DNA from 3 places in the Paenibacillus sp. FSL R7-0313 genome. Region 3 is predicted to be linked to each of the others. Evidence: predicted binding sites of a transcription regulator. Region 3 holds the regulator's gene; each other region holds the start of a gene.

Region 1 (9,897 bases), 790 kb from region 3:
TGACTGCGGGAGAAATCATATAATCGTTGCACCAGTCGATGCATGGCATCATCGTTTCGTTCTCCACTGAACCAGTCCACCAATTCACGGAATGTACTCCCTTCATCTTCTTCGCCGTACTTTTCCTCAAAGAGTTCTTCGAGCAGTTCCTGTCGCATGATTTCCGCTTCATTTTCATTCAGGATACGGAAAGCCGGGTTCAACGGAATTTGCTGATAGTACCGCCGAATGACTTCCATACAGAATGAATGCAATGTTGTGATAGATGCTCGCCCAAGCAGCGACAGCTGCTTACGCAAATGTTCTTCCCCAGGCTGTTCTTCAAGCGCACGTTCCAGCGCTTCCCGAATCCGTTGTTTCATCTCGGCGGCGGCGGCTTTGGTAAACGTCGCTACAAGCAAACGATCCACACTGAACCCTTGGGAGGGATCTGCGATCTTGCGAATAATACGTTCGACCAATACAGCTGTCTTGCCCGATCCGGCCGCAGCGGCAACCAGAATATCTTCTCCGCTTTCCGAGATGGCACTCCACTGGTCATCACTCCAGAAGCTTCCTTCCGGTTTTGGCATATTCGTCATGATGTTTCCCCTCCCTTGGTGTGAGATAACATATCCCATATTTGCTGTTTGCCCGGTTTGGACAACAGATTGTATTCATTTCCTTCTATATTCTCATCAAACTGACATACAGGCTTATACGGACAGAATGTGCACGCCACTTCCTGCTGAATACGATAAGGCTCAATGGCTACATCTCCATCCGTAATTCGGGTTCCAATCTCACGGATATTACTGCGAACCGAAGCAAGCAGCGTATCCCATTGCTCTGGTGTGGCTACAGCGGCACTGCTATAAAAGCTTCCGTCCGCCTTAAGGGCAACTGGAATAATAGCTGAATACCCCTTATCCAGGGTGTTGTCCATTTGAGCGATTGCGTCCCGATCCGCCAGCAGCAAACCTTTCATTTTGAACCGTTTCAGCAGTTCTTGTCCTGCCTGCTCTGATGTCATGCCGTTTGCCGATTGCAACAGCGGGTTATGCACATGGAAATACAACGTTCCTCCCGGCATGGCCGTTTCTCCAAGCCATTCCTCGGCAGCACTAAGCAGCACCTCCAGATAGGTGAGCATCTGCAACGACAGACCATAATACACTTCATGAAGCTTGAGGTCCGTTTGGCTTGATTTATAGTCAATGACACGCAGGAGCAGACCATTCTCTCCTTCTGCCACATCCACACGGTCAATACGACCCACGATCTCCATCACACAGCCGTTCTCCAGTTCAAAACGGAGTGGGGGCAGCGGTTTATCCGGTCCAAAATCAAGCTCCAGCCCAATCGGTTCAAAACTTCCACGTCTGGACTGTTCCCCGAGAATAACGGATGCCCGGCTAACAATGTCCTTCAATTTGCGGAAAATATAACCATATCGCTTGGTGCTGAGCAAAATCTCCCCTTGCAGCTGTGGTGCAATCTGCTCCACGGTTTGCTCGGCTTCCTGGCGGCATTGGTCTGGAGTCAAGCTGCCCCAACTACGATTTTCTTCACGCAACCGCATAGCCAGCTGGCTTAGTGCAGCATGAAAAAGTTGTCCGATATCAGGAGCCTGCAAGCGGTACAATTGCCGTTCTTTGAGGCGCAGCCCGTGTGAAGCAAAATGGGAGAACGGACAAGCAACGAACCGCTCCATACGCGAGACACTCGTCCTTACCTCTGTGCCATACAGTCTGCGACTGGTGGCTGTCCGTAGTGGCATTGCCCGATTACGATAAAAGACCGATCCCATCAACCGCTCCAGCTGAGGTCTGCTTGTCTCCCGAGATACATGCCAATTGTAGACCGCCCACCACATTTCAGGGATGTCTTCTCCGCGGCGCCATTTGCGCAATTGTCCAATGAGCGTAGACAGACTCTGTCCTGGATGGGTGACATAGGACCAATGTGCTTCTTCCGAGTTCGCAATCGGCGGTTGAGCGAGCAATGGCTGTTCTTGTAAACCAAACATCTTCCGTACATGGCGGACAATCTCGGAAGGAAGCAGTGTTTTCCCCTCATCATCAGCAACCGGGTAACTCAGCCATAACTGACTGCTTGCGGCTGTAAGTGCCGTATAGATTAGAAAACGTTCATCCAGCATCTGCCTTGTTGCACCTGGTCCAAGCGCCACACCTCTTTCCGTCAGCAACGATCTTTCCAGCTCTGTTAATACACCATCATCCTGAGGTACGGCGGGCAACTCACCATCAACTGCACCAAGGATAAATACATATTTGATGTCCTGGAGACGTGTACGGTCCATCGAACCAACCAATACCTGATCCAGTGCTGGTGGTACCAGACCCAGTTTCAGTTCGGTCAATCCGGTCTCAATCATCCCGGCAAACAGCGTGATATCCAGCCGTTCATTCCCCATCATATCTACCATCTGATCCAATAAATCCAGGACAGCTCCCCACATCTGCCGATGTTCTCTCGACCGTTCGGGGTCACCCTGAGCCTTAGCTTCAGCAGACATATGTTCCAACTTCCAGGGGATTTCGGCATCTTCCAGCAGTCTGTATAATGCCTCGCATTGAGCTTTGGCTGTCTTTGCCTTTTTCATCCGTTTCTCAAAAACACCCAAGGAATCTGTAATGACCGTTCGGCAGCTCTCCATTAAAGAAAGCATTTGGTCCCGTCCTCGACTACGGCCATCCTGACCGTTGTCTTCCAGCGAAAGACTTGGTACATACTTCCACGGTTTGCCGTCAGTCCAGCGATACCCATGAATACCACAAGCCAGTACATAATTCTCAAGCTGGTCCATATCTTCACGGGTGATGGAACCATCACGCGGAAGCAACAGATCCGTTTTCACACAGCGAAATACATCCTCGTAACGCCAGTGGCGCCGAACAATATCAAGTGCGGAACGGATAAACTCAGATAATGGATGATGAAGTTCATTTCTTCTACGGTCCAGAAAGACGGGTACGCCATAATCCCTAAATAACGGTTCAGCTATATCAGCGTAGGTATCCAACTGACGAACAAGTACCGCCATATCCCGATAACGCGCACCTTCGTTTTGCGCCAGGCGCCGCATCTCACGCAGTGCTCCCTCCATCTCAGCTCGACGGTTCTCCGCTGCAACCAGTCGGATTCCGGAATCACGGCCATCACTTTTCCACCGAATTCGGCGGTCGAAACCAGCCTCCAGATGAGCAAGTCCCGGACGATCCTTGTATCTTGGTGGAATCTCTGAATCTAGCACGGTTATATCACTCGGTACACCTAGTTCTTCTGCCATTCCTTTGAGACGTGCGTAGGCACTCGCCGTGGGATAAAACAGTTCCAGTTCTCCAGGCAGAGCCCCGTGATCATAAGGACGATCCAATGTCAGTGCAATTGTCACGGAAGACGACTGCAACATTAGCCGACCGATCACACTCATCTCCTGTGGCGTGAATCCCTGAAAACCATCAATCCAGATCTGGGCATCCTGCAGCAATGCACTTTCCGACAAACGATCTGTCAGCTCGGTCAACGTATCTTCATCATCAATATATAAATTGGTCAGTTCCTGTTCATAGTCACGATATATCAGATTCAAGTCATGCAACTTGTCCTCCAGAATTGGCGAAGTGGACGAGGTATTCCCTCCAGACAGCCCTTCTTCCAGCAATGATGGATCAACTTCATAACGTTTAAATTCACTATATAAGTCATTTAATTCGCCTATAAAACCCAGCTGGCTGCCGGATGCACCAAACAGCTTCAATTCTTCCTTACGGCGCTGGATGACTTTGTAGAGCAGCATCTTTTTGCCTTCGGCTCCGATTGGAATACGAGCAGAACCGCCTGCTTCCTGCATTATACGATAGGCTAAACGGCGAAAGCCGAGCACTTCTGCACGCATGGTACCTTTAATTGCTCCAGAAGACACCAATGCCTGCTCTGTCCGAAAAGAACTCTGTTCGGGAACGAGTAAAATTAAAGGTTTACCTTGCGGTTCTTGTTGAAGCAGGGATGTAATTTCCCGGGTAATCAGCGAGCTTTTACCGCTGCCTGCCCGGCCAATAACAAAACGAACGGACATGTCTAATCCTCCAAACCACACGTACAAGATTTTAATTCCCAGTATAACATATCTGACTTGGTTCGGAACATACGTTTGCCACTATCCGGTAAAACCGGAGATCATCTCCGTTAACACGGCAAAAAGCCCGCAGCTGTTCACACTGGGGACTTTTGACCGAAAGTATCATTTATTTAAAACTCACTTTACCTCACGAGAGATCAAAAAAAAAATGAAACAGACTCTTCTAATTCTTTTTACTGCGTACTTCGAAAATAGCAAATTTCAGGTAATGTCCTTCATCCACGCCCAAAATTTGCGGGTGATCCTTACCGGCTGCTTTCCAGTCGATCAGACGAAGCACTTTGCCTGCATCTTCCGCTGCATCGGCAATCGTATCTAGGAAGAGATCTGGACGCATGTGATACGAACAGCTGGCTGTTACCAAATATCCGCCCTCATTAACCAGTTTCATTCCTTGCAGGTTGATATCTTTATATCCACGGCATGCACCTTTAACTGCTGATTTCGTTTTGGCAAATGCAGGAGGATCGAGGATGACGACATCAAATGTTTTACCGCCAGCTGCCAGCGCTTTGGATGTATCCACTTTCTGTTCGCCTGCACGTGCACGTGCGGTACGTTCATCCAGTCCTTTCACTTGTTCACGCAAGTACTGGAATGCATCAGCAACTACAAATTCGACCCGGTCGGTGAAACCGTTCAGCTCCACATTTGTTCGTGCACTCTCAATGGCATGCTCCGAAATATCAAGACAAGTCACTTTTTTGGCTCCATACTTGCAAGCATTTAACGTGAAGCTGCCTGTGTGTGAGAAGCACTCCAGTACAGTGGCACCATCCCAATAAGGGAATGTAACTACCTTACCGCTTTTATTCATAGGCAAGAGCTGCTCTGTGCCGTCCTGCTCAGTCGTTTGGAGTGTAATTCCACTCTTGTAGCCCCAACCCTTCATGAGCGGTTCGATCGCTGCACGATTCTCACGTTGGTCGAAGAAGTAACCTGTCTTCTGTCCTTCTACGATGTCCACTTTAATGAGTAGTCCATTCTCTGTAACGGTGACATGTCGCGGGCAATCTCCGTACAGTGGACCTTTGGTCTGCTCCAAACCTTCCAGTTCACGAATCGAGACATCGCTGCGCTCATATATGCCTTCTGGCTGCATTACTTCAATGAGTGCCTGTACGATGGCTTCACGGCAACGATCCATGCCAAGTGTAAGCAACTGTACAACGAGGATACTGCCGAATCGATCAACGATCAATCCTGGCAGAAAATCAGCTTCCCCATAAACGAGACGGTACGCCTCGCCATCCTGGATAAAACGTTCCCGATGACGCAAGCAATCACGGAAACGTGCTGCAAAGAACGCCGTATCCATCTGTTCGGACTCCAAGGGTTGATAAGCTACAACCCTTACCGTGATCTGGGATGCGGGATTGTAATATCCTGTCGCCAGATAGCGACCTTGATGATTCAATACATTGACCAGATCTCCCGGCTCCGGGTTTCCATCAACAGAGGCAATTTCATTGTTAAATATCCATGGATGTGCATGTTCAAGCCGCTTTTTGCGACTGCGTTCGAGTGTAACTGATGGCAAGGTAGATCCACTTCTTTCATAGTTAGTTGAAAAGATAGGTTTGGTGCGGCGCGTAGGTGGCGTTTCGGTTACGAATCGATCTTCCGATCGCTGTTGTCTCCAGATTTTTTTGATTCCCTTTTTTAAAGGGAAAATCCGGAGGCAAAGGCGCACGCTTCGCTTCTTCAGATTCGATTTCGTCCCCTCCACTACGTTTGCACGAATCACCGTATCTTTCGAATTGGGGTGCAGCAATTGAGAGCAATCGGCGCTAAGGTGTTACTTTGAGCGCTGTATGAGTGGCGTTCCGGGTTCGAATCGATCTTTCGATCGCTGTTGTCTCCAGATTTTTTTTAATCCCCTTTCTTAAAAGGGAAAATCCGGAGACAAAGGCGAGCGCTTCGCTTCTTCAGATTCGATTTTGTCCCCTCCACTACGTTTGCACGAATCACCGTATCTTTCGAATTAGGGGACGGAAATTAGGTCGCTTCCCTCTGAATTCCTTTAGGCTTGTCATGGTTGTCTTTTCTTACTCATAGGATGAGTTAAGGAACCGGACGGAAGGAATGATATTTCTATGTTTAGAGATGTGATATTGCCCCTACTCTATGGGCTTATTATCTTTTTTGGTGGCATGAAGCTGATGGAGACGGCCTTGCAGCGCATGGCAGGGCCCATGTTGGCAGGTTGGCTCAATCGCGCCACCTCTGCTCCATGGAAAGGCATGGCCTTCAGTGCAGGTGCAACGGCCTTGTTACAGAGCAGTACTGCGGTCACCGTGCTCACCATTGGACTGGCTAATGCCAGATTAATTACCTATGGACGCACACTCGGCATCATCCTCGGTACCAACATCGGGACATGTCTGACGACGGAGCTGGTGGGATTACAGATCGGACGTGCTTCCCTGCCGCTGCTTGTCCTGTCGCTTACGGGCTGGGCCATGTTTGTTGTCCTTGGTGAACGCAATCTGGCCGCTCCTGAACGCACGCGCCGGACACTGTTTAACATCCAGTACAGCTTCCTCGCAGCTGCGGGATTTGCACTTGTTATGACAGGCATTCAGGTAATGCAATCCATTGCCTTACCCTTGCGGAGCATGGGCGTATTTCAATGGTTTCTCGACCGCTCGGCCGACAGCTTGTGGTGGGGCTTCCTGGCAGGTGCCTGTCTGACAGCGCTCATTCACAGCAGCGCAGCTGTCATTAGCATGGCGATTACGCTCGCAGCCACAGGGGTACTGCCTGTGGAGATCGGCATCGCCATTGTGATCGGGTCCAACGTGGGGACCTGCATCACTGCCGTGATCGCTGCCGCGGGCGGAGCATCCGCAGGCAAATTTGTCGCAGCCTCCCATGTTGTATTAAACATTGCGGGAGCGCTGCTGTTTATGCCGCTGATCGGCCAGCTGCATGCAGCTTCGGCCTGGCTGTCAGCGGACAACGGGGCACAGATTGCGCATGCCCAGACCCTTTTTAACATCACCAGTTCACTGCTTGCTTTACCGTTCTGTTACTTGCCAATCTGGCACAAAAAACCACCGGTCCACGCCCCAGCGGCGAAGTCACCCGTGGCTTGATGATCTGCCTATCAGACCCACAGAACGCGCGGGTAACTGACTCGAACAATAATGCGTTATACGTTAATGCCTAACTTGTTCAGGGCTACACGCAAGATATCATCGTTATTATCATATCCGTTCTGCTGCTGTCTGGACCATGCTTCTTCTGGAGCATACCAATCCACACCCTTAATTTCTTCAATCTGAGGCTGTAGATCACCACTCTCGGCTTCAACGAGATAATAATGAACTTCCTTGTCCACCGGGCCAAAATCTGCATGTTGGTACGTATAAGCAATGATATCAACCGGCTCTACAATGCGACCCACCATACCTGTCTCTTCCAAAATCTCGCGCAGTGCCGTCTGTTCGATTGTTTCTCCCTCTTCCATTTTGCCCTTGGCGAGAGTTGTTTTACCATAACGATCTACGATAAGCTGAATTTGAAGACGTCCGTCTTCCCCTGTTCTATAAACAACTCCGCCTGCTGAAATTTCTTTTTTGTTCATCGTGCTCTCCCCCATCAACTTCGATATCTTTATCTTATTTTTTGCAAAAGAAGGACCTCATCTCCCCGGGTAAGCTCCCCAAGGAAATGAAATCCTTGTTTCTGACGCCTCGATCACATCGCGGCGGACTTAAGATTCTCTTCCAACACACGTACCAGCGTAGCCTGACTCTCGTTGACGCCAGCTTCAACCACTTTGACCCGGCACACTTTACCGACCATATCCATGGTTCCGTCAAAGACCAGTTGAATGTAGTTGTCGCTATAACCGTGCAGCTTGCCACTTCCCTCGCGGCCCTTGGCTTCACCTTCGGGAATAACATCCAGTACCTGTCCAACAAACTGCTTAGCGTACTCCAGCTGCATCTGCTCGGACAAATCAATCAGTTCATGCACACGTGCATTTTTGACTTCTTCGTCCACCTGATCTTCCATCCGTGCTGCTGGTGTACCCGTACGCTTGGAATAAGGGAATACGTGCATTTCGGAAAAACCGATCTTACGCATCAACTCATAGCCATTACGGTACATCTCATCCGTCTCACCTGGAAATCCAACAATGATGTCTGTTGTAATCGCTACATCCGGCATTGCTTCCCGAATGCGAAGCATTTTGTTGTAAAACTCTTCTGTCGTATACTTACGGCGCATACGTTTCAACACCGTATCATCACCCGCTTGCAGCGGAATATGGAAGTGACGAACAAGTTTGTCCGAACGTTTGATCACGTCGAGCATGCGGTCATCGATCTGACTGGCTTCAATCGAGCTGATTCGAATACGCTCCAAACCTTCTACCTTATCCAAATCCCACAGCAGGTCGGTCAGATCATAGTTTTCCATGTCATCGCCATACCCACCTGTATGAATACCGGTCAGAACAATCTCCTTGTATCCGGCGTGTACGAGTTGATGAGCCTGTTGAATAATGCTGTTCGCCTCACGGCTGCGCGAGAGACCACGAGACCATGGAATAATGCAGAATGTACAGAAGTTATTGCATCCATCCTGGATTTTCAGAAATGCGCGGGTACGGTCAGCAAAATCCGGTACGTCCATTTCTTCAAACACACGGGTTTTCATAATATTACGCACCGCATTAACCGGTTGACGCGACTCCTGAATTTCATTAACATATGGCAAAATCTTGTCACGGTCTTGTGTACCGATAACCAGATCCACCCCTGGGATGTCCAGAATCTCTGCCGGAGAAGTCTGCGCGTAGCAGCCTGTAACGGCCACAATCGCCTCCGGGTTGCGCCGAATGGCACGACGAATAATTTGACGGCTCTTTTTGTCGCCGGTATTGGTTACTGTACAAGTATTAATCAAGTATACATCCGCTGTCTGTTCATCAAAGTCCACTTGATCGTAACCTTCGTTTTTGAACAATTGCCAAATCGCCTCTGTATCATAGAAATTAACTTTGCAGCCTAAGGTGTAAAACGCCACGGATGGCATAATTACATTCCTCCCATTTCTCCGGATTCATATAGCACGCAAGTTAGTGCTGCCATTCCAGCTGTCTCAGCACGCAAAATGCGTTTGCCCAGTCCAACAGATACAGCACCTGCCTCATCAGCCTCTGCCGTCTCCTTCTCAGAAAATCCACCTTCCGGTCCAACCACGATCAAAACTTCTACACTTGCATCAGGTGCAAGCTGCTCTACAAACGGTTTCAGTGCATCTCTCAGCTGTTTACCGTTTTCTTTCTCATAACAATAACATACCAGGCTATAGCCCTCAAAAGAAGATAACAGCCCTTTCCAGGAAAGCGGCTGCTCGACAGATGGAATACGATTCCGGTGACTCTGTTCGGCAGCTTCCTTGGCGATTTTCCGCCACCGCTCTAACCGTTTGCCTTCTTTCTTGGCATCATATTGCACAATCGTACGTTCTGACAGGAAGGGTACAAATGATACCGCCCCAATCTCAGTACATCTCTGGATGACTGTTTCCATCTTGTCGCCCTTGGGCAAACTCTGTGCCACGGTTACACGAATCCGTGCTTCATGGTCCATCTCGAGAGGTTCGACAATATTGGCTGTCACTTGGCCAACTTCAATAGTCTCAATTTCCACGAGTGCTTCTCTGGAGTTTCCGTCACTGACAATCAGTTTATCTCCAGGTTTACCACGCATGACCTTGCCGATATGGCGTGCATC
Region 2 (9,897 bases), 1.6 Mb from region 3:
TTTTATCCAGAGCCGTTGCAGCTTGGAAGTTTTTCGCTTCCGTATAATCAACTGATTGCTGCTGTTATTTTTATCATCGCCGCAAGCACAGATGGAATTGACGGATACCTTGCGCGGAAAAATAACATGGTTACCAATCTGGGGAAACTGCTTGATCCGCTCGCAGACAAGCTGCTGGTTACTGCAGTTTTGATCTCGCTTGTGGAGATGGGCAAGCTGGATTCCTGGATTGCAGTTGTTATTATTAGTCGTGAATTCGCAGTTACCGGCTTGCGTCAAATTGCATTGCTGGATGGTTCGGTTGTTGCCGCTAGTGCTTGGGGCAAGCTGAAGACTGTAGTGCAGATTGTGGCGATTGTGCTGTTGCTGTTGAACAATTTCCCGTTTTCATACACGGGTATTCACGTCGATATTATTGCGGTATGGGCAGCAGCGCTTATTACCATCTGGTCGGGTATCGATTACTTTATCAAAAACAAAAATTTGCTTCATTTAACAAAAGCATAATGGTTTGTTCTTAAATGGGTAATCATGAAGGAAGCATTGGGTCAGGGGCAATAGGAAATTATCCTATTGCCCTTTGATCACTCACCACGTGTACAGGAGGATGCTCAATGAAGGCAGAAATCATTGCAGTTGGCACAGAGCTACTGCTTGGACAAATCGTCAATACTAATGCCAGATACCTATCCCGTGAATTGGCTGCGATGGGGATCGATGTATATTTCCAAACGGTGGTTGGGGATAACCTGAACCGTCTTAGTGAAGCTATTCGCATTGCGCAGGGCCGTGCAGACGTTATTTTGTTTTCCGGTGGCATCGGACCTACCCAAGATGATCTGACCAAGGATGCGCTCGCAGCTGTTCTTAACCGGAAACTGCATACAGATCGAATGGCAATGGACAAAATTGAGAGCTTTTTCAGAGATCGTAATGTGGACATGACAGAGAATAACCGACGTCAGGCGATCGTTATTGATGGCGGAACACCTCTGGCCAATGAAACGGGCCTTGCGGCAGGAAATGCGATTTCTGATAATGACAAATATTATGTTGTGATGCCTGGACCACCTAAAGAGCTGATTCCAATGTTTGAACAGGAAGTCAAGCCCTGGCTGTTCCAGCATGTACTCACGGAAGAAATGCCGATCTATTCCCGAATGCTGAAATTCGCAGGTATTGGTGAATCTGCTCTGGAAGATCGACTATTGGATCTGATTGACGCGCAGACAGACCCTACGATTGCTCCTTACGCGAGTGAAGGCGAAGTTACGGTACGTGTCTCCACGAAGGCTGCGAGTGAGGGAGAGGCGAAGCTGAAGCTGGATGCGATGGAGGTTCAGATTCGGGAGCGATTGACAGAACATCTCTACGCGAACGAGGATGTGCCTATAGAGTACACGATTGTAACCATGATGTCTGACATGGGGTTGACGCTCAGCGCTGCTGAGAGCTGTACAGGAGGGCTTGTCATGCAAAGTCTGACCTCTGTACCCGGAAGTGCGTCAATGCTCAAAGGTGGAATTGTTTGTTACTCCAATGAAATTAAAGAAAAGTTGCTGAATGTGCCTCATGATTATCTGGAAGGTGAAGATGCACCAGGGGCGGTAAGTCCTGAGGTTGCAAAAGTGCTTGCTGAACAGATCCGTATGATTGGCGATGCTGATTTTGGCCTGGCTGTTACCGGTGTAGCTGGACCGGGATATTCGGAACGTAAACCACCCGGACTTGTCTTCATCGCTCTTGCTGAACGTGGAAAAGAGACGGAAATTCATGAGCTGCGTATTAATGGTAATCGTGAGACTGTTCGCATTCGTTCAGCCAAAGCGATTCTCTATCGCTTATGGCAAAAACTTGTGGCGATGGATTGATTAGTTAATAGCTTCGATTGCATTTACAGTTCCAAGCAAGTATAATTAAGGAAGACGGAAGAACCGTAGAATTAGGCTTTACAGCCTTATTTACGGTTCTTTTTTCTGTTTAATGGAAAGTTTCCTTGAGGAAGAGGCGCCTCGGCCTTTACAAAAAAAAACGAATGTATGTTCGAAAAAAAGCTTGGCAAACGTGTTAAAACAAGGTATCATTATCTTATAAACAGTAAAGGGTGTGAGCTTATTGTCAGACCGTCGTGCCGCGCTTGATATGGCGCTCCGTCAAATAGAGAAGCAATTTGGTAAAGGATCCATCATGAAACTGGGTGAGTCCACTCATATGAATGTGGAAATTATTCCCAGCGGTTCCTTGGCTTTGGATATTGCATTAGGAACAGGCGGCTTGCCTAAAGGCCGTATTGTTGAAATATATGGACCTGAATCCTCAGGTAAAACAACTGTCGCATTGCATGCGATTGCCGAAGTACAACGTGTTGGTGGACAAGCAGCATTTATCGATGCCGAGCATGCTCTTGATCCTCAATATGCAAGCAAATTGGGCGTTAACATTGACGAATTGCTTCTATCTCAGCCAGATACGGGTGAGCAAGGGCTGGAAATTGCAGAAGCTCTTGTGCGCAGTGGTGCAGTAGATATCGTCGTTATTGACTCTGTAGCCGCATTGGTTCCAAAAGCAGAGATTGAAGGCGAAATGGGAGATTCACACGTTGGTTTGCAAGCGCGTTTGATGTCTCAGGCGCTGCGTAAATTGTCTGGTGCAATCAGCAAATCCAAAACAATCGCAATCTTCATTAACCAGCTTCGTGAGAAAGTCGGCGTTATGTTTGGTAACCCGGAAACAACACCTGGTGGTCGTGCTCTGAAGTTTTATTCCACAGTACGTCTGGATGTGCGTCGTATTGAGAGTATCAAATCAGGCAATGACATGATTGGTAACCGTACTCGTATTAAAGTTGTGAAAAACAAAGTGGCACCTCCGTTTAAACAAGCGGAAGTGGATATCATGTATGGCGAGGGTATTTCGAGAGAAGGCAGTATCATTGACATTGGTACAGAGCTGGACATCGTTAATAAAAGTGGTGCATGGTACTCCTACGAAGGCGAGCGTTTAGGACAAGGCCGTGAGAACGCGAAGCAGTTCATGAAAGAGCATAAAGATATTGCTGAAATCATTGAACAAAAAATTCGGGTAGCTAGTAACTTGACTACCGCAGTCCCTGCGCCAACTAGTGAAGAGCAACAAAAAGAAGCAGAAGAAGAACAAGAATTGTTTGAAATCAACGAGTAATCTCTCAAATCCTCCCTTGTAGGGAGGGCCCTGAGGGTGTTTCCCACTGGACTCCGTAAACTTATCTGATTGAGCTTGGATCAATCTGGATAATGGATTGTAGTGGGGGAGTGCTCATGCTGTCCAACAGCCCCTGTCCCAATGGACAGGGGCTGTTGGCACGCTAACTGTGGAGTAAAGGCCGGGCAGAGTCCCCGGCCTTTTGTATTAGCGTTCTCTGTCTTATGTGAAGATGTGCTTGGCGTAATCAGAATGAAAATGTTATGAAAGGGGAGACCTGAATGGATCAACATGACGAGGATTTATATGAAGAAGCAGAAGAGGACGGCCTATCCCAATTTCCGGATAACGAAGAACTTATTATTACACGTGTAGAACGAACGAAGAGCAGGCAAGCTCGTTATCGAATCACTTTTGGCATCCACTCCATTACGGTTCTTGAAGATGTGATGATTAAATACAGGATGACTCAAGGCAATACGTTTATGAAGAAGGACCTTGAAGAAATTGTTGTAGCTGATGAGCGACAGCGTACGTATTCACAGTCTCTGCGCTTTTTGGAACATAAGCCGCGTACACGCCATGAATTAAGTCAGAAACTTCGTCAGAAGGAGTTTGCTGCACCATTAATTGAAGAGACGCTGGATCGACTTGAACGGGAGAAGTTAGTGGATGACGATCTATTTGCGAAGGAATGGACAAGACAGCGTATGGAGGGCAAGCGGAAGGGAAAACTGTGGATAAGGCAAGAGCTGCGTCAAAAGGGCATTGCCAATGATCTCATCGTTGAGGCACTAGAAGGTATTAGTACAGATGCGGAATTTGAGACTGCCTTGAGTGCCGGACGCAAAAAATGGAATCAGGTCAAAGGGGACGTTAAAGAGAAGAAAAATAAAACGCTTCCCTTCCTAATGAGACGTGGTTTTTCAATGGATATGGTGCGCCGTGTCGTGAATTGTTTAATTGAAGAAGATGAGGCTGGGGGCCCTGAAGATGACGAAGCGTTGTTATGGGATTAGCAGACTACAGTCTCTATACTGCATTCTCTTGACAATTTCTTTCGTCAAATACTAAAATGGACATGAGTCTGTAAGAAATGGACAACCCTTTTTCCTTCCAAAAAAGCGGTTTCGGTTTCTTAAGATTTATACCATTCTTAATTATGGGTTCGCTGGAAACAGTGAATAGTACGTGGAAACATGTACATGTGAAATGAAAATCGGCGGGGGATCGCCGTGAGTATTCGTTATTCCCAAACATATGTAAGGTTTGAAAACTGCAAATTGACCCAAGGAATGCCTTGGAGGAACCAACGAGGAGGTGAACAGTATGAATCCTGCAATCACGATCGCTCTCGTTGTGGCCGCGCTAATCATTGGGTTCGGAGTAGGGTATTTTATTCGCAAATCTCTTGCAGAGGCTAAAATCTCTAGTGCGGAACAAGCTGCCGTACAAATCGTGGAGAACGCGAAGAAAGAGGCAGAGGCACTGAAGAAAGAAACGGTGCTGGAAGCGAAGGATGAAATCCATCGCATTCGTGCTGAAGCTGAAAAAGACACTCGTGAACGTCGGAATGAAATTCAACGACAAGAAAGACGATTGTTGCAAAAAGAAGAGTCGCTGGATAAAAAATTGGAATCACTCGAACGTAAAGAAGAGCAAGTGGCTAACAAAGAGAAACGAATTGATGAGACTCAGCAGCAGATCGAAATGATTTACAAAAACCAGGTGACAGAGTTGGAACGTATATCCAACCTCACCATGGAAGACGCACGCAGTATCATACTGTCCAACGTAGAACAGGAAGTTCGTCATGAGACGGCTCAAATGATCAAGGACATTGAACAACAAGCGAAGGAAGAAGCGGACAAAAAGTCCCGCGAGATTATTACACTCGCCATCCAACGTTGTGCGGCTGACCACGTAGCGGAAACAACGGTTTCTGTTGTTACCCTGCCAAATGAAGAAATGAAAGGCCGGATTATCGGTCGTGAAGGACGTAACATCCGTGCGCTTGAAACCCTTACAGGGATTGACCTCATTATCGATGATACGCCAGAAGCTGTTATTCTGTCGGGCTTTGACCCGATTCGCCGTGAGATCGCCCGTACTGCCCTGGAGAAACTGGTGGCTGATGGACGTATTCACCCGGCACGGATTGAAGAGATGGTTGAGAAATCCCGCAAAGAAGTGGATGAGCGCATCCGTGAATACGGTGAGCAAGCTACCTTTGAAGTGGGCGTGCATGGTCTGCATCCGGATCTGATCAAAATTTTGGGCCGGTTGAAGTTCCGTACAAGTTACGGTCAAAACGTCTTGAAACATTCCATGGAAGTCGCTTATCTGGCTGGACTGATGGCTGGCGAACTCGGAGAAGACGTAACTCTGGCAAGACGTGCAGGTCTATTGCATGACATCGGTAAAGCGCTGGATCACGAAGTGGAAGGATCACACGTCGAAATTGGCGTGGAACTGGCGAAGAAATACAAAGAACATCCGGTTGTAATCAACAGTATCGCGTCCCATCACGGAGATTGCGAAGCGACTTCGGTCATTGCCATGTTGGTTGGCGCAGCAGATGCGCTATCCGCAGCAAGACCAGGCGCACGCCGCGAAACGCTGGAAACGTATATCAAACGACTGGAGAAGCTGGAAGAAATCTCAGAATCCTTCGAAGGTGTCGAGAAATCGTACGCCATTCAGGCCGGACGCGAAGTTCGCGTTATGGTACAGCCTGAGAAGATCGATGATGCTGAAGCCTTCCGCTTAGCCCGTGACATCACGAAGATGATTGAGAATGAACTCGACTATCCGGGTCACATCAAAGTCACCGTCATCCGGGAAACCCGTGCGGTTGAATACGCAAAATAGAGCATTACGGAAAAGTGGCCGCAGTAGTGGGCCACTTTTCCTGTTGATAGCCTGTTAAATGGCAACTACACATCATGGAACATGAGATAGAGTCCTGCAAAGGTTCAACATTTGAAGTAAGAGGACTTTGCAGGAATTGAGGAGGCAGTAATCAATGAAAGTTTTGTTTATTGGTGACATTGTAGGTAACGTGGGACGTAAGGCATTAAAGGAAAATTTACCGTACCTAAAATCGAAGTATAAGCCACATGTGGTGATTGTGAATGGTGAAAATGCGGCAGCAGGTCGCGGCATTACCGGTGCAATCGCGAATGAGTTTTTCAACTGGGGTGTACATGGTATTACACTTGGTAATCATACTTGGGACAATAAGGATATTTTTGATTTTATAGATGATGAGCCCCGCATGATTCGTCCAGCAAACTTTCCACCAGGTACACCAGGACGAGGATACACGGTTGTCAAAGGTGAAGGGAAAGAGCTAGCGATTGTCAATCTTCAAGGAAGAACGTTCCTGCCTGCTCTGGATTGTCCATTCCGTGTGGTTGATGAGATTGTAGACGAGCTACGCCAAGACCATAAATGTATTCTGGTCGATATGCATGCTGAAGCGACGTCAGAAAAGATTGCCATGGGATGGCATCTGGATGGACGTGCGTCTCTCGTTGTAGGTACACATACACATGTACAGAGTAACGATGATCGGATTTTGCCTGGAGGAACAGCTTACTTGACGGATGCAGGCATGGTAGGACCTCGTGACGGCATATTGGGTATGGAGCGTGAGGCTGTGTTGCGTAAGTTCTACACCCAGCTACCTGTACGTTTTGTTGTGGATGATGGCAAATGGCACTTCCATGGTGTTTTTGTTGAAATTGATGAAGCCACAGGCGCGGCAACACGCATCGAAAAAATTCGTCTGACGGAGGACGAGTGGCGCATGGAATAGGGGTATTGTCCCATTTTGCAGGGAAACCCGTCTAAAAAGAAGGAATTTTTTTGCCTCCCGCGAATAACATCTAGTAAGTGGAAACAAACTTTCAACATTCCCAGGGAGGTACTTACCATGGATGTATTAAAAGTTTCAGCAAAGTCCAATCCTAATTCTGTAGCCGGCGCTCTTGCAGGGGTTCTTCGTGAACGTGGAAATGCTGAACTGCAGGCAATTGGAGCGGGAGCACTGAACCAAGCCATTAAAGCGGTAGCGATAGCCCGGGGATTTGTAGCACCAAGCGGAGTTGACCTGATTTGTATTCCAGCTTTTACAGACATTGTGATCGACGGCGAGGACCGAACGGCCATTAAGCTGATTGTGGAGCCCAGATAATACATGCAGTATGCATTGAACCTGTTTACGATGTAGACAGGTTTTTTTGCGTTTTTTTGCAATGAAATATGGAGGAGGGTTTAAGATGTCCATGTCGGATTGGCGTGTAGCCGATTTTCACTGTGATGCACTGAGCAAAATTTTGATGCAGCCTGCTTTTTCTTTTGAAGATGCTCCACAACTGGATGTGAATTTGCAACGCTTGAAAGAGGGTAGAGTTGGGTTGCAGGCGTTTGCCATCTATTTACCCGAAGTTCTTGGAAGAGGCAAGTTTGAACATGTTATGGGGCAATTGGAGATATATCGTAGACGTGTAGAGAGAAGTCAGGAGCGGCCTGGCGGTACACAGACGTTGTTATGGCGTGAACAGGTGGCTCAGGTGGGGCAAACAGAGGGTCCCTGGGGATTAATCACACTGGAAGGTGTGGATGGTCTGGAGGGCAACCTGTTCTATCTGGAGTTATGTTATCAGATGGGTGTTCGAATCATTGGACTAACGTGGAACTATGCCAATTGGGCGGCTGACGGAGTAATGGAGAAGCGTGGAGCAGGTCTGACCGAGAAGGGGAAAGAACTGGTGCGCCAGTGTAATGAAATGGGAATGCTGTTAGATGTGTCACATTTGACGGAGAAAGGTTTCTGGGAGCTGGCTGATTTGAGTAAACGTCCTTTTATCGCCTCCCACTCCAACAGTTATAGCGTATGTCCCCATGTGCGTAATCTGAAAGATGATCAGATTCAGGCCATCATTGCCCGGGAAGGGCGGATCGGACTGACGTTTGTGCCCTGGTTTGTAAAACAGGAGGGTGAGGTACGTATAGAAGATCTGCTTCCTCATATTGAGGAGATTTGTTCTCTGGGCGGGCAGAACCATCTGATGATGGGGTCTGATTTTGATGGGATCTCCACGTATATTCAGAGACTTGAACACTCAGGGCATTATCCGAGACTGACGGAAATCCTGCTCAAACATTATGATGAACATCTGGTTCGTGGCTGGTTGTGGGGGAATGCGATGAGTTATCTGGGGGAACACTTGCCAGAGAGCAATCCGAAGATAAAGGGGAATTCCGTGAAATAGTGAACTGGTGTGTGCGCTGAATGTGTTGAATTGAAACTAGTTTTCCAAATAAAGGACGGGAATGATGGTGAAATAAGTGTATTTCATGAATTTTCACCAGTTCGTTTTCATTTCACTCCAAAAAGGGGTATAATACCATTGGATTGGTAAGAGCCTGAGTACAGGCCATAGATAAACAAGGAGTGAATTTACAATGAGTAAAACAGTACCTGTGGGCGTATCTGCCCGTCACATTCATGTATCCCAAGAGCACGTTGAAATTTTGTTTGGTAAAGGTTATGAACTGACTGAATTTAAACCTCTGTCCCAGCCTGGCCAATACGCTGCTAACGAAACTGTAGCGGTAATTGGTTCGAAAGGACAGTTTGATAAAGTGCGTATCCTTGGACCTGTTCGCCCTGAAACGCAACTGGAGATCTCCATGACAGATTCATTTGCGATTGGTGTTAAAGCACCTGTACGTGAATCTGGAAGCATTGAAGGTACACCAGGAATCACAATTAAAGGTCCTGCTGGCGAGGTAACGATTGATAAAGGGGTTATCGTTGCTGCTCGTCACATTCACTTCCATACTTCTGATGCTGCTAAATGGGGTATCGAGGACAAACAAATGCTGAAAGTTCGCCTCGGCGGAGATCGCGGTCTTGTACTGGAAAATGTACTGGCTCGTGTATCCGATTCTTTCGCACTGGACATGCATATTGATACAGATGAAGCTAACGCTGCTGGCGCTCGTAATGGCGACACTGCTGAAATCATCGATTAATTACATGTAATAGCTTCAGCCCCCAATTATGGCGGTCTGAATAACATATAAACCTGAGCACAGCCAACAGGGGCCGGTTAATTCCACCCCTGATGGCAAGGCTCAGGTTTTTGTATTTTCTGAGTGTTCTTCTGAACATGGCATGTTACGGATTAGACGAAGGGACATGTGCTTTGGATGTGGAACTACAGCCCAATTCATGCTATAATTTGCTGTAATGCTCTTTTAGTGTTCCAAGCAAGAAATTCACCTGGAACAGGGATGAATGAACGATTTTTTATTAATAGAGGCTGTAAGGAGTGACCGAAGGAAATGGCTAAAGACTCAAAAAAGGATTACTCCCAATATTTTGATTTCTCCGATGCCAAAGTAATTTCGCAAGATGAATTCAGCAAAAAGATAAGAATCCGGGGCCGGGAGATTAACATCAAATCGGAACCCAATCATCGTCAGGAGAAACAGCGGGGCAAGGAAGACGTCCAGGTGCTTTACGAAAATGCCGTTCCCGATGAACTGAAAAACATAGGGAAAGGCAAACATTATATTGTATATACGTATGGATGTCAGATGAACGAGCATGACTCGGAAACCATCAAAGGACTGCTTGAGTCTATGGGATATCAGGCTACAGAGAATCGCAAAGAAGCTGATATTATTCTGCTCAATACGTGT
Region 3 (9,897 bases):
TTAAGTAATATATCCAATCTAAACAGATTTGGACGATCATGAAATGCAGCGGATCAGTGAGATACTAGATGACTTTTTTTAATAGAAGTAGTACAAGTTGATTTGATATTATTTAACCCTTTCTTCGAAGACCGCTCTCATGAGTAGTTGTTGGATTAAAATCTGCTCGTTGTGAAGTTGTGGCCGGGAATGGATAAATCGTCTGAAATAAAATTGTCAAAAAATGTATCTTGATTCTTCTTCATTAGCCCACGTAACAATTTTGTGTTTATCTGTGACCAAGGCTTACCATTATAACAAACACAATCGTTCGTCGATTTAGATAATCGCAAAACTCACTTTTCATTAATGTTAAACTGTCTGAAGCAAAAGTTCTAAATCAAGCCTCCTTAGAAATTCTAATAGCCACGACATAGTAGCAAGTACTATCATTCATTCTTTCAAAATTCCAACCATCGTCCAATATATACAAATGGATGTTTCATTTGTATGTTGAAAGTTTCATATAGAAGAGGTATACTTTAATTAAATTTTGAGCAATTTAATTTTAAATAATTAATTGGAGATGTTAATATGGATCAAGCAAAACAACTAGTGACAGAACAACGTACATTTTTTTATACAGGACAAACTAAAAATATCGAGTATCGGATTAATGCGCTTCAACAGCTTAGAAAAGGAATTGAAAAGTATCAGCAACGGATTCAAGATGCACTTCGGGCAGATTTGAACAAATCAGAGGCGGAAGCTTACGGTTCAGAGATTCGTATTGTTTTGGGTGAACTGGATTTTGCATTAGAACACCTGCAGGAATGGGCTGCACCCAAACAAGTCCCAACCAATCCGGCTATGCCGGATGGGGTCAGCACCATTTATCCTGAACCATACGGAGTGGCGCTTATTATTGCACCTTGGAACTATCCTTTCCAATTGGCCTTCGGTCCACTGATTGGAGCAATTGCAGCCGGTAACTGTGCAGTTATCAAGCCTTCTGAATTAACACCAGCCGTATCTCGTCTGACGTATGATCTGATTCAGGAGATCTTCCCTCAGGAGTATATCGCAGTTATGGAAGGGGAAGTCGAGGCCAGCACAGCATTGTTGAAAGAGAAGTTTGATTATATTTTCTTCACAGGAAGCACAGGTGTTGGTCGCATTGTTATGAAGGCAGCTGCGGAGCACTTGACTCCTGTAACTCTTGAGTTGGGCGGTAAAAGTCCTGCTATTGTCCATAGCGATGCAGATCTGAAGCTGGTGGCTCAGCGTATTGTTCGTGGTAAGTTCCTGAATGCAGGCCAAACTTGCGTTGCTCCGGATTATTTGCTTGTACATGAACAAGTTCATGACGAATTGATCAATCTGATTGGCGCAGAGATCAAAGATAAATTTGGGAACGATGTGTTACAGAACGCTGATTTCCCGCATATTGTCAATGCTCGTAACTTTGATCGGTTATTGAAATTCCTCACAGATGGCAAAACGCTGATAGGTGGACGATCTGTACGTGAGCAGTTGCTGATTGAGCCAACTGTACTTGGAGATGTGAACTGGGAATCAGCTGTAATGCAAGAAGAGATCTTCGGTCCGATTCTTCCTGTATTTACGTACAGTGATCTGAACCCTATGCTGGATGAGATTGTTCGCCGGCCAAAACCATTGGCGCTATATCTCTTCACACAGGATGAGCAACTACAGGATCAGGTTCTGAATCAAGTATCCTTCGGTGGGGGTTGTATTAATGACACACTTTCTCATATGACTTCACACTATCTCCCGTTTGGTGGTGTAGGAGAGAGCGGTATGGGCTCATATCACGGGCAACAGAGCTTTGATGTGTTCTCGCATCACAAGAGTGTTCTGAAACGCAGTGAATAATTAGCCGCTAAAATAATATAAACATGAAAAAAAGAGGTTGTCCTGTTGATCAGGACAACCTCTTTCGTATTTCATTACATCTAGTTTTGTTACTCAAGTTAAATATTAATGAATATCTCGGAAAAGGCCAATGACTTTACCCAGAATACTAACATGTTTCAAACGTAAAGGTTCGAAGGTCGCATTCTCCGGTTGAAGGCGAATATGATCTTTTTCTTTATAGAACGTTTTCACTGTAGCTTCATCGTCTTCAGTCATTGCTACGACGATATCACCGTTATCAGCAGTTTGCTGTTGACGGACAATAACATAATCACCGTTAACGATTCCAGCTTCCACCATACTATCTCCGACTACTGAAAGCATAAACACTTTCTGTTCGCCTACATAATGTGTAGGAAGAGGGAAGTAGTCTTCAATGTTCTCGGTTGCAGTGATTGGAACCCCGGCTGTAACCTTACCAACGACAGGAATACGTGCAACGCTATGAGCAAATTGATGAGAATGCTCAGATTCTTCCTGGCTCAAAAGCTCAATGGCTCTTGGCTTGGTAGGGTCGCGTCGGATCAAACCTTTTTTCTCCAAACGATCCAAATGTCCATGTACTGTTGAGCTGGAAGCAAGTCCAACAGCTTCACCAATTTCCCGTACGGAAGGAGGATACCCCTTCAACCGGACTTCATTTCGTATAAACTCCAGAATAGCCTGCTGCCTGCTGGATATCTTCGACATACCGTATCAACCCCATTTTAGTAACGTTTGGGAAAATTATAACATAGAACCTCCGTTCGTACAAACATAAGTTCTAAATAAAATGGCATTAAATCAGTGTTTTTTAACTTATAGATCAGAAATTGTCCAAAAGTCAGAGCATAATACTGCAAATGCTTTGCAAAAGGAAGTGAAATAAGATATTTCTCCTTCAAAAAAGAAGCGAACAATTGTTCTAAAAATCTATTGAACAAAACAAGTGTTCGTGTTATATTGATTTCAAGAGATAGGAACAAACGTTTGGAGGCGGGTATTTAATGAGATATTCTACTTATCAAAGCATTTATGAACCAATGAATTCGGAACTGGTGAAGTCTAACATAGGGAACTACAAGAAGGTTTTAGCACGTTTCAAGATTTCTTCATGGATGTTAAAGGTAGCCATTACTTCTTTGATTATATTTATTGGATGCAGCACTGTTTTAACTGTATTTGCTGGCAATGAGAATGATGTTCTGCCTGGAGGAAAGATAGCCGTTTCACAAGGGGAAACATTATGGAGTATTTCTTTGGAACATAAACCTACGAATATGGATACACGTATTTATATAGAAGCAATTAAGAAAGTGAATCAACTTCATACAACTTCCATCCAAGTGGGACAAGTACTAGCTCTACCGCAATTTGCAGAATAAAATGCACATCAATGAGTGTTAACGCGTGTCAGCTTGACAAGCTGCCTTTATAATGGCAAAGTTAATATGACTTTGTATTTTTGGAGGGGACAAGCTTGGATATAGATAGTCTGGTAGCACGCATTAACGAATTGGCTCGTAAGCAAAAGTCCACTGGATTGTCGGAGGAAGAACTTGCTGAACGTGCCGAGCTAAGAGAGATTTATTTGAGTAATATTCGCAGCAATTTCAGACAACAACTGGATACCATTGAGATTGTTGATGATGAGAATGACAAAGGCCACCAAGGCAAACTCAAACACTAACGAAACCTAATGATATCATTATGATATTTAGGTTTCTTCCTGTTATTTTGAGTGTGCAATTTATAGGGGGAAATGTTGGTTTGCAATTATGTAAGCCGATACAAAGACACATAAGGGGGATTCTCATGTCGCGTTCGTTCGAGAGAACGGTTAAGAAAAATTCCAAGCAGTTAAATCAGCAACGCAAAAAAAGTGGTCAACCAATCACAGGTACACCAGGTGAAGAAGTCTTTAAGGGACGCAGCCTGTTGTTCCCTATATTTTTGATCGGTCTCGCCTTTTTGTATCTGTTTATGAGCACGTTCCTTGTGCAAGCTCCGATGACAACCTGGGACTGGGTGACAATGCTGCTTTACGTATTTTTGGCAGTCATCTTTATGCTTCGCCGTCCATACATCAAGATTAGCAGTAATCGGATTATAACGACGAAGGGTAATCGTGAACGTTCAATCGGGGTTGACGATATTGTCAAATTCAGAATTGAACCAGGTACAGTTGTTATCGAACATAACAGTCGCGGAAAAAGATGGGTGTTTACCAAGTTATTGAACCGTTACGATACAGATGCGATTGCAGAACGTTTGCTGAAGTTTGCAAAAGCACACCAGATCACCGTGGAAACCGTCGAAAAGTAATTATTGCATAAAGGGGTAGATGATCGGAATGGCATTAAAAGCGATTTTGTTCGACCTAGATGATACTTTATTATGGGATGAGCGTAGTGTTCGAGAAGCTTTTCATGAGACTTGTCTAATCGCAGCGAAAGAGACTGGGGTCAAACCAGAAGAACTTGAAGAAGCTGTTCGTAATGAAGCACGTGGACTGTATGAATCATATGAAACCTTTCCTTTTACCAAAATGATTGGAATCAATCCGTTTGAAGGCCTTTGGGCTAACTTTACTGGTGGGGATCAACCTGAGTTCCGTCAGTTGGAACAGCTTGCTCCAGTTTACCGTAAAGAATCCTGGCGTCGTGGCTTGTTGAAGTTGGGTATAGATCGGGAAGATCTTGCTGAACAACTGGCCGCACAGTTTGGAGTAGAACGGAGATCCAGACCACATGTATACGAAGAAACGATGGATACCTTGCGCCAGTTACAAGGAAAGTACAAACTTTTGTTGTTAACGAACGGTTGTCCTGCTTTGCAACAAGAGAAGTTGGATGGTGTACCTGAATTGACTCCTTTCTTTGATGAGATTATTATCTCGGGTAACTTCGGAAAAGGAAAACCAGATCCGTCGATATTTGAACATGCTTTGAATAAACTGGGTGTTAAACCCGAAGAGAGCATGATGGTTGGAGACAAGTTAACGACTGATATTCGTGGTGCTTTATCATCTGGCATCCAATCCGTATGGATTAACCGTGAGCATAAGACCAACAAAGAAACGTATGCGCCAGACCATGAAATAACGCATTTATCGGAATTAAATCAGCTTATTGCTAATTTCTAAGCAGATCAGCTATAACATCTTTCCTCAGCACCCTGAAACATTGGAAGCTTCAATGAACGATGATGTCGTTCTTGAAGTTACCAATGTTTTTTTATTTGAGCTTGTTGACTGAATTACCTTGTTAAAAGAGATCTCCATTTTTTTTTACTAAAAGTTATTGAAATTAGGGGGAAGCTGGATTAGAATATAACTAACATACTAGTATGACTAGTATTTAGATTGTCCTAAAGCAATTTCTTTTTGACTTACTTCATTAAAATGGAAGCAGGGAGTTATTGCTAATTATTTTATATTGATTGTAAGCGCTTAATATTTTGAAAAAGCTTCTTTTGATTTGGAGATCACACCACTTAGTAAGTGCTAATTAATGATGTGAAGCACCTTGGATTGTGTGATTCTACATAATACATCAAATTGATATCGCTTACATTTGGTAATTGTCTATTTCGTAGTGGGGGTGAAGTTGAAGGATTGGTTGTCTTCTACAAGAGGAGAAACGATGGGAGTTGTACATGAATTACTCTTACTTATCAAGTCCTGGATCGGAGTGAAAACACATGGAGTCGGAAACCGCTAAAACAACGTTAACCATGACATCTTTACGTAAAGAGAGCAGATTACGAACGGCAGCAACATTGTTCCGCAAAGACTGGCAGTTGTATTCACTATTAATCCTTCCCATCATCTATCTACTTATCTTTAAATATGGGCCGATGATTGGTAATGTGATTGCGTTCAGACGTTTTGTTCCCGGGGGAAGTATATTTGGAGAAACGTGGGTTGGATTAAGATACTTCAAAATGTTCATTGAGGACCCTACCTTCTGGAGAGTATTTGGTAATACGCTGATGTTAGGCGGACTTGCGTTGCTCTTTACATTCCCGGTTCCAATCATTTTTGCCTTGATGCTTAACGAAGTGAAAAGTAAACGATTCAAAAAGTTTGTACAGACCGCGTCTTATCTGCCTCATTTTCTGTCCATCGTTATCGTTGCGGGTATGATCCTGCAGCTGACAGCAGTGAATGGTTCCATTAATGGACTGGTGGCTTTCTTCACCGGAGACAATATTCCTTTTATGCAGCGGGCTGAGTGGTTCAGAACAATCTATATCACTTCTGAGGTATGGCAGGGTATGGGTTGGGGAGCGATTCTGTATCTGGCTGCACTGACAACCATTGATGATTCTTTGTACGAAGCTGCGCGTATCGATGGTGCCAATCGATGGAAGCAAACGATTCATGTAACGATACCAGGGATCTTGCCCACGATTGTGACGTTATTGATTTTGAACATGGGTAATTTCCTGGCTGTTGGATTTGAAAAAATCTTACTCTTGTACAATCCGCTGATCTACGAGACATCTGATGTGATCTCCACTTACCTGTATCGGGTCGGACTGGAATCCAGTAACTTCAGTTATGCTACCGCAATTGGCTTGTTCGAATCGCTGATCGGTCTGATTCTGGTGTTCTCCGTAAATGCCATCTCACGCAGACTGACACAAAGAAGCTTATGGTAAAGGAGGAGCATCATGCAGGAATCCAGATCTTACAAGGTGTTTAAAGTATTCAATGTTATCTTTCTGCTGTTCGTGGTATTTATAACGCTCTATCCATTTTTAAATGTCGTGGCACAATCCTTCAGTAGTGAGTCCTATATTAATTCGGGCAAGGTTAGTCTGTTCCCAAGAGGATTCAATGTAGAGACATACAAGACCATCTCACGTGACAGCATGTTCTGGACCAACTATAAAAACACGATTATCTACACTGTAGTAGGTACGTTAATCTCAATGTTCATGACGACCATTTTCGCATATGCCCTATCCAAAAAGAGGTTGATGGGTCGCAAGTTTCTGACGATGTTTGCCGTATTCACCATGTTCTTCAGTGGTGGATTGATTCCAAACTATGTGTTGATTAATTCCCTTGGGTTCAATAACACCATGTGGGCACTTGTTGTTCCTGGCGCAATTAGCATATACAACATGCTGATCATGAAGTCATTTTTTGAAAATATGCCTGAAGAACTGGAGGAAGCTGCCTCCATTGACGGTTTGAACACATACGGGATCTTGTTACGCATTATATTGCCGCTTAGTAAAGCAGTTATGGCAACCATGGTGCTGTTCTACGCAGTAGGTCATTGGAATTCCTGGTTCCCAGCCTTTCTGTATTTGGACAAAAAAGAACTGTTCCCGGTCACCATTTATTTGCGCAATATGATTGCAGGAGCGACAAGCGGGGCGTCTGCCGGTGCAACCTCAGCTGATAACCTGACACAGATTGCTGCCAATATTAAGTCAGTAACGATGGTATTAACCATCTTGCCGATACTCACCATCTATCCATTTGTCCAAAGATACTTTGTAACCGGTATCATGTTAGGGTCTGTTAAACAGTAATACGTAGCAGTTCTATGGCAAAGTCAACCTAAACCAAATTCAGGGGGATAACCTAAATGAATCAAAAGCCACGTAAGTTTGTTGGTAAAATGGTGTTGGCATCGATGATGACCGTTGTTCTGGCAGCATGTAGCAGCGGTACCGGAGCTGGAGGTGACGTCACAGAAGTTCAAACCAAGGCAGCGATGGAGACGTACAATGTAGGGGATACATTCAAGGCGACCGAGCCATTTAATCTCTCCATACTCTATAGTGATCAACCTAGTTATCCATATAAAAAAGACTGGTTACTTTTTAATAAAATTACCGAACTGACGGGTGTTACGCTTGAGCCAACGATTGTACCGATGAGTGATTACCCTCAGAAGAGATCTCTGTTGATTAGCTCCGGTGATGCACCTCTGGTTATTCCTAAAACGTACCCTGGTGAAGAGGCTGCATTTGTGTCCTCCGGTGCGATTTTGCCAATTAGCGATTATATCGATTTGATGCCAAACTTCAAGGATAAAGTGGAAAAATGGGGTTTGGAAGATGAACTTGAAGGACTTCGACAGGAAGATGGGAAGTACTATGTACTCCCGGGTCTGCATGAAGAAGTATGGCCAGATTACACACTACTCGTAAGAACGGATGTTTTTGAAGAAAATAACATCGCGATTCCAACCACATGGGACGAATTGTATGATGCAGCCAAAAAACTGAAAGAGATCTACCCGGATTCCATTCCGTTTTCGGACCGCTTCCAATTTAATAGTACGTTGAACATCGCTGCTACCGGCTTTGGTACCAAGGCTGGATGGGGTTTTGGTAACGGATTGACGTATAAGGAAGATCAGGATGAGTTTGTGTACACGGCTACAACACCAGAATATAAAGAGATGCTAACGTACTTTAACAAGTTGGTATCCGAAGGATTGCTGGACAAAGAAAGTTTTACACAGGATGATGATCAGGCTGTACAGAAATTTGTATCCGGCAAATCATTCATGATTAATGGTAATTCCCAAACGGTGGTGCTGCACCGAAATGATATGGACAAAACGCTGGGAGAAGATAAATACTCAGTTGCAAAGATTACAGTACCTGGTGGACCAAAAGGGCAATTAATGTCCGGCTCCAGACTTGAAAACGGTGTTATGATATCCGGAAAAATTCAAAAAAACGAAAACTTCAAAGCTATTATGCAATTTGTGGATTGGTTATACTACAGTGATGAGGGTCAAGAGTTTGCTAAATGGGGCGTTGAAGGCGAAACATTTACCAAAGAGGGCGGAAAACGTAAATTGGTAGAAGATGTGAACTACAATGGCTTGAATCCAAAAGGCACGAAAGACTTGCGTATTGACTATGGCTTCTCTGGTGGTGTATTTGCCTACGGGGGTACCACAGATTTGCTGCAATCGATGTTTAGTGAAGAAGAGTTGAAATTCCAACAAGACATGAAGGATACCAAGGAAGTGATCCCGGCAGAACCACCAATTCCATACTCTTCTGAGGACCGTGAACGGGTGACGCTTCTGAGTACACCATTGAAAGACTACTCTGATCAAAATACACTTAAATTTATCTTGGGTGAGCGGAACTTGTCCGAATTCGATACATTTGCCAAAGAGCTGGAGAGTCAAGGATTATCTAATTATCTGAAGCTGGCAAATGATACGTACAAAGCCTACAAAGAAAACAAGCAATAATATAGTTGATGTTGGCCAGATTACCGTTTCACACCGATATATAAGTGGAACGGTAATTTGTGCTAAGATGAATGAATACGGCTGATAGAAAGAGGTCTATGCATGTCACTTAATCAAAAAATTAGAGGCTCGACCCGGGCATATTCATATAACCTGTTAAAAGAACGAATTCTTCACCTGGAACTTAAGCCGGGTACCAAGATTTCAGAGAAAGAGATTGCAGATGAACTGCAGGTGAGCAGAACACCCGTTAGAGAAGCATTCATGAAGCTTGCTGAAGAAGAACTGCTGGACATTATTCCCCAGAGTGGAACGATCGTCTCTCATATTAATCTGGAGCATGTGGAAGAAGGCAGGTTTATGCGGGAGAAGATGGAGAAGGAAATCGTGACTTTGGCTTGTGTTTCTTTTCCTGAAGAGTTCAGATTTCGACTTGAAACCAACATTGCAATGCAGGAAGTCTGTATAGGAAAAAACAATTTCTATCGGCTTTTTGAACTGGATGAAGAGTTTCATCAGATTTTGTTCCAGGGCACGGGTAAGCTGAGAACATGGAAAATGTTGCAACAACTGAATATTCCGTTTAATCGGTTGCGTTTATTACGTCTTGCGGAGGACTCCAACCTGGAGGTCATTATTTCCCAGCACAAAGAGATTTATCGGCTTATCACAGAGCGGCAGACTGAGCAAGCTGTTCAGGTGATGGAAGCTCATCTTAGACTAGTTGTTATTGAACAGGAATCGATTAAGGCGAAATACC

What was found. Region 3 encodes LexA, which represses DNA repair genes until DNA is damaged. Its sites were predicted from a motif close to CGAACATATGTTCG; they were not measured.
Region 1: the regulator LexA is predicted to act here: its motif matches at 4,146-4,159, upstream of addB (helicase-exonuclease AddAB subunit AddB).
Region 2: the regulator LexA is predicted to act here: its motif matches at 2,033-2,046, upstream of recA (recombinase RecA).

What each region holds. Positions count from the first base shown of each region.
Region 1 is NZ_CP150219.1:3,260,192-3,270,088, reverse strand. Features, by position in the region: gene addA (helicase-exonuclease AddAB subunit AddA) at 1-581, opposite strand, end outside; gene addB (helicase-exonuclease AddAB subunit AddB) at 578-4,081, opposite strand; gene NSQ38_RS14285 (class I SAM-dependent rRNA methyltransferase) at 4,308-5,684, opposite strand; gene NSQ38_RS14280 (Na/Pi symporter) at 6,241-7,242, shown strand; gene NSQ38_RS14275 (NUDIX domain-containing protein) at 7,299-7,733, opposite strand; gene mtaB (tRNA (N(6)-L-threonylcarbamoyladenosine(37)-C(2))-methylthiotransferase MtaB) at 7,847-9,193, opposite strand; gene NSQ38_RS14265 (RsmE family RNA methyltransferase) at 9,196-9,897, opposite strand, start outside.
Region 2 is NZ_CP150219.1:5,619,248-5,629,144, reverse strand. Features, by position in the region: gene pgsA (CDP-diacylglycerol--glycerol-3-phosphate 3-phosphatidyltransferase) at 1-507, shown strand, start outside; gene NSQ38_RS24395 (competence/damage-inducible protein A) at 615-1,871, shown strand; gene recA (recombinase RecA) at 2,116-3,180, shown strand; gene NSQ38_RS24385 (regulatory protein RecX) at 3,462-4,199, shown strand; gene rny (ribonuclease Y) at 4,510-6,051, shown strand; gene NSQ38_RS24375 (TIGR00282 family metallophosphoesterase) at 6,206-7,000, shown strand; gene NSQ38_RS24370 (stage V sporulation protein S) at 7,118-7,378, shown strand; gene NSQ38_RS24365 (dipeptidase) at 7,464-8,459, shown strand; gene NSQ38_RS24360 (phosphate propanoyltransferase) at 8,653-9,225, shown strand; gene miaB (tRNA (N6-isopentenyl adenosine(37)-C2)-methylthiotransferase MiaB) at 9,538-9,897, shown strand, end outside.
Region 3 is NZ_CP150219.1:4,052,517-4,062,413, forward strand. Features, by position in the region: gene NSQ38_RS17830 (aldehyde dehydrogenase) at 574-1,875, shown strand; gene lexA (transcriptional repressor LexA) at 1,981-2,607, opposite strand; gene NSQ38_RS17840 (LysM peptidoglycan-binding domain-containing protein) at 2,904-3,281, shown strand; gene NSQ38_RS17845 (DUF896 domain-containing protein) at 3,377-3,586, shown strand; gene NSQ38_RS17850 (hypothetical protein) at 3,712-4,221, shown strand; gene NSQ38_RS17855 (HAD family hydrolase) at 4,250-5,041, shown strand; gene NSQ38_RS17860 (ABC transporter permease subunit) at 5,599-6,561, shown strand; gene NSQ38_RS17865 (carbohydrate ABC transporter permease) at 6,574-7,446, shown strand; gene NSQ38_RS17870 (extracellular solute-binding protein) at 7,503-9,137, shown strand; gene NSQ38_RS17875 (GntR family transcriptional regulator) at 9,240-9,897, shown strand, end outside.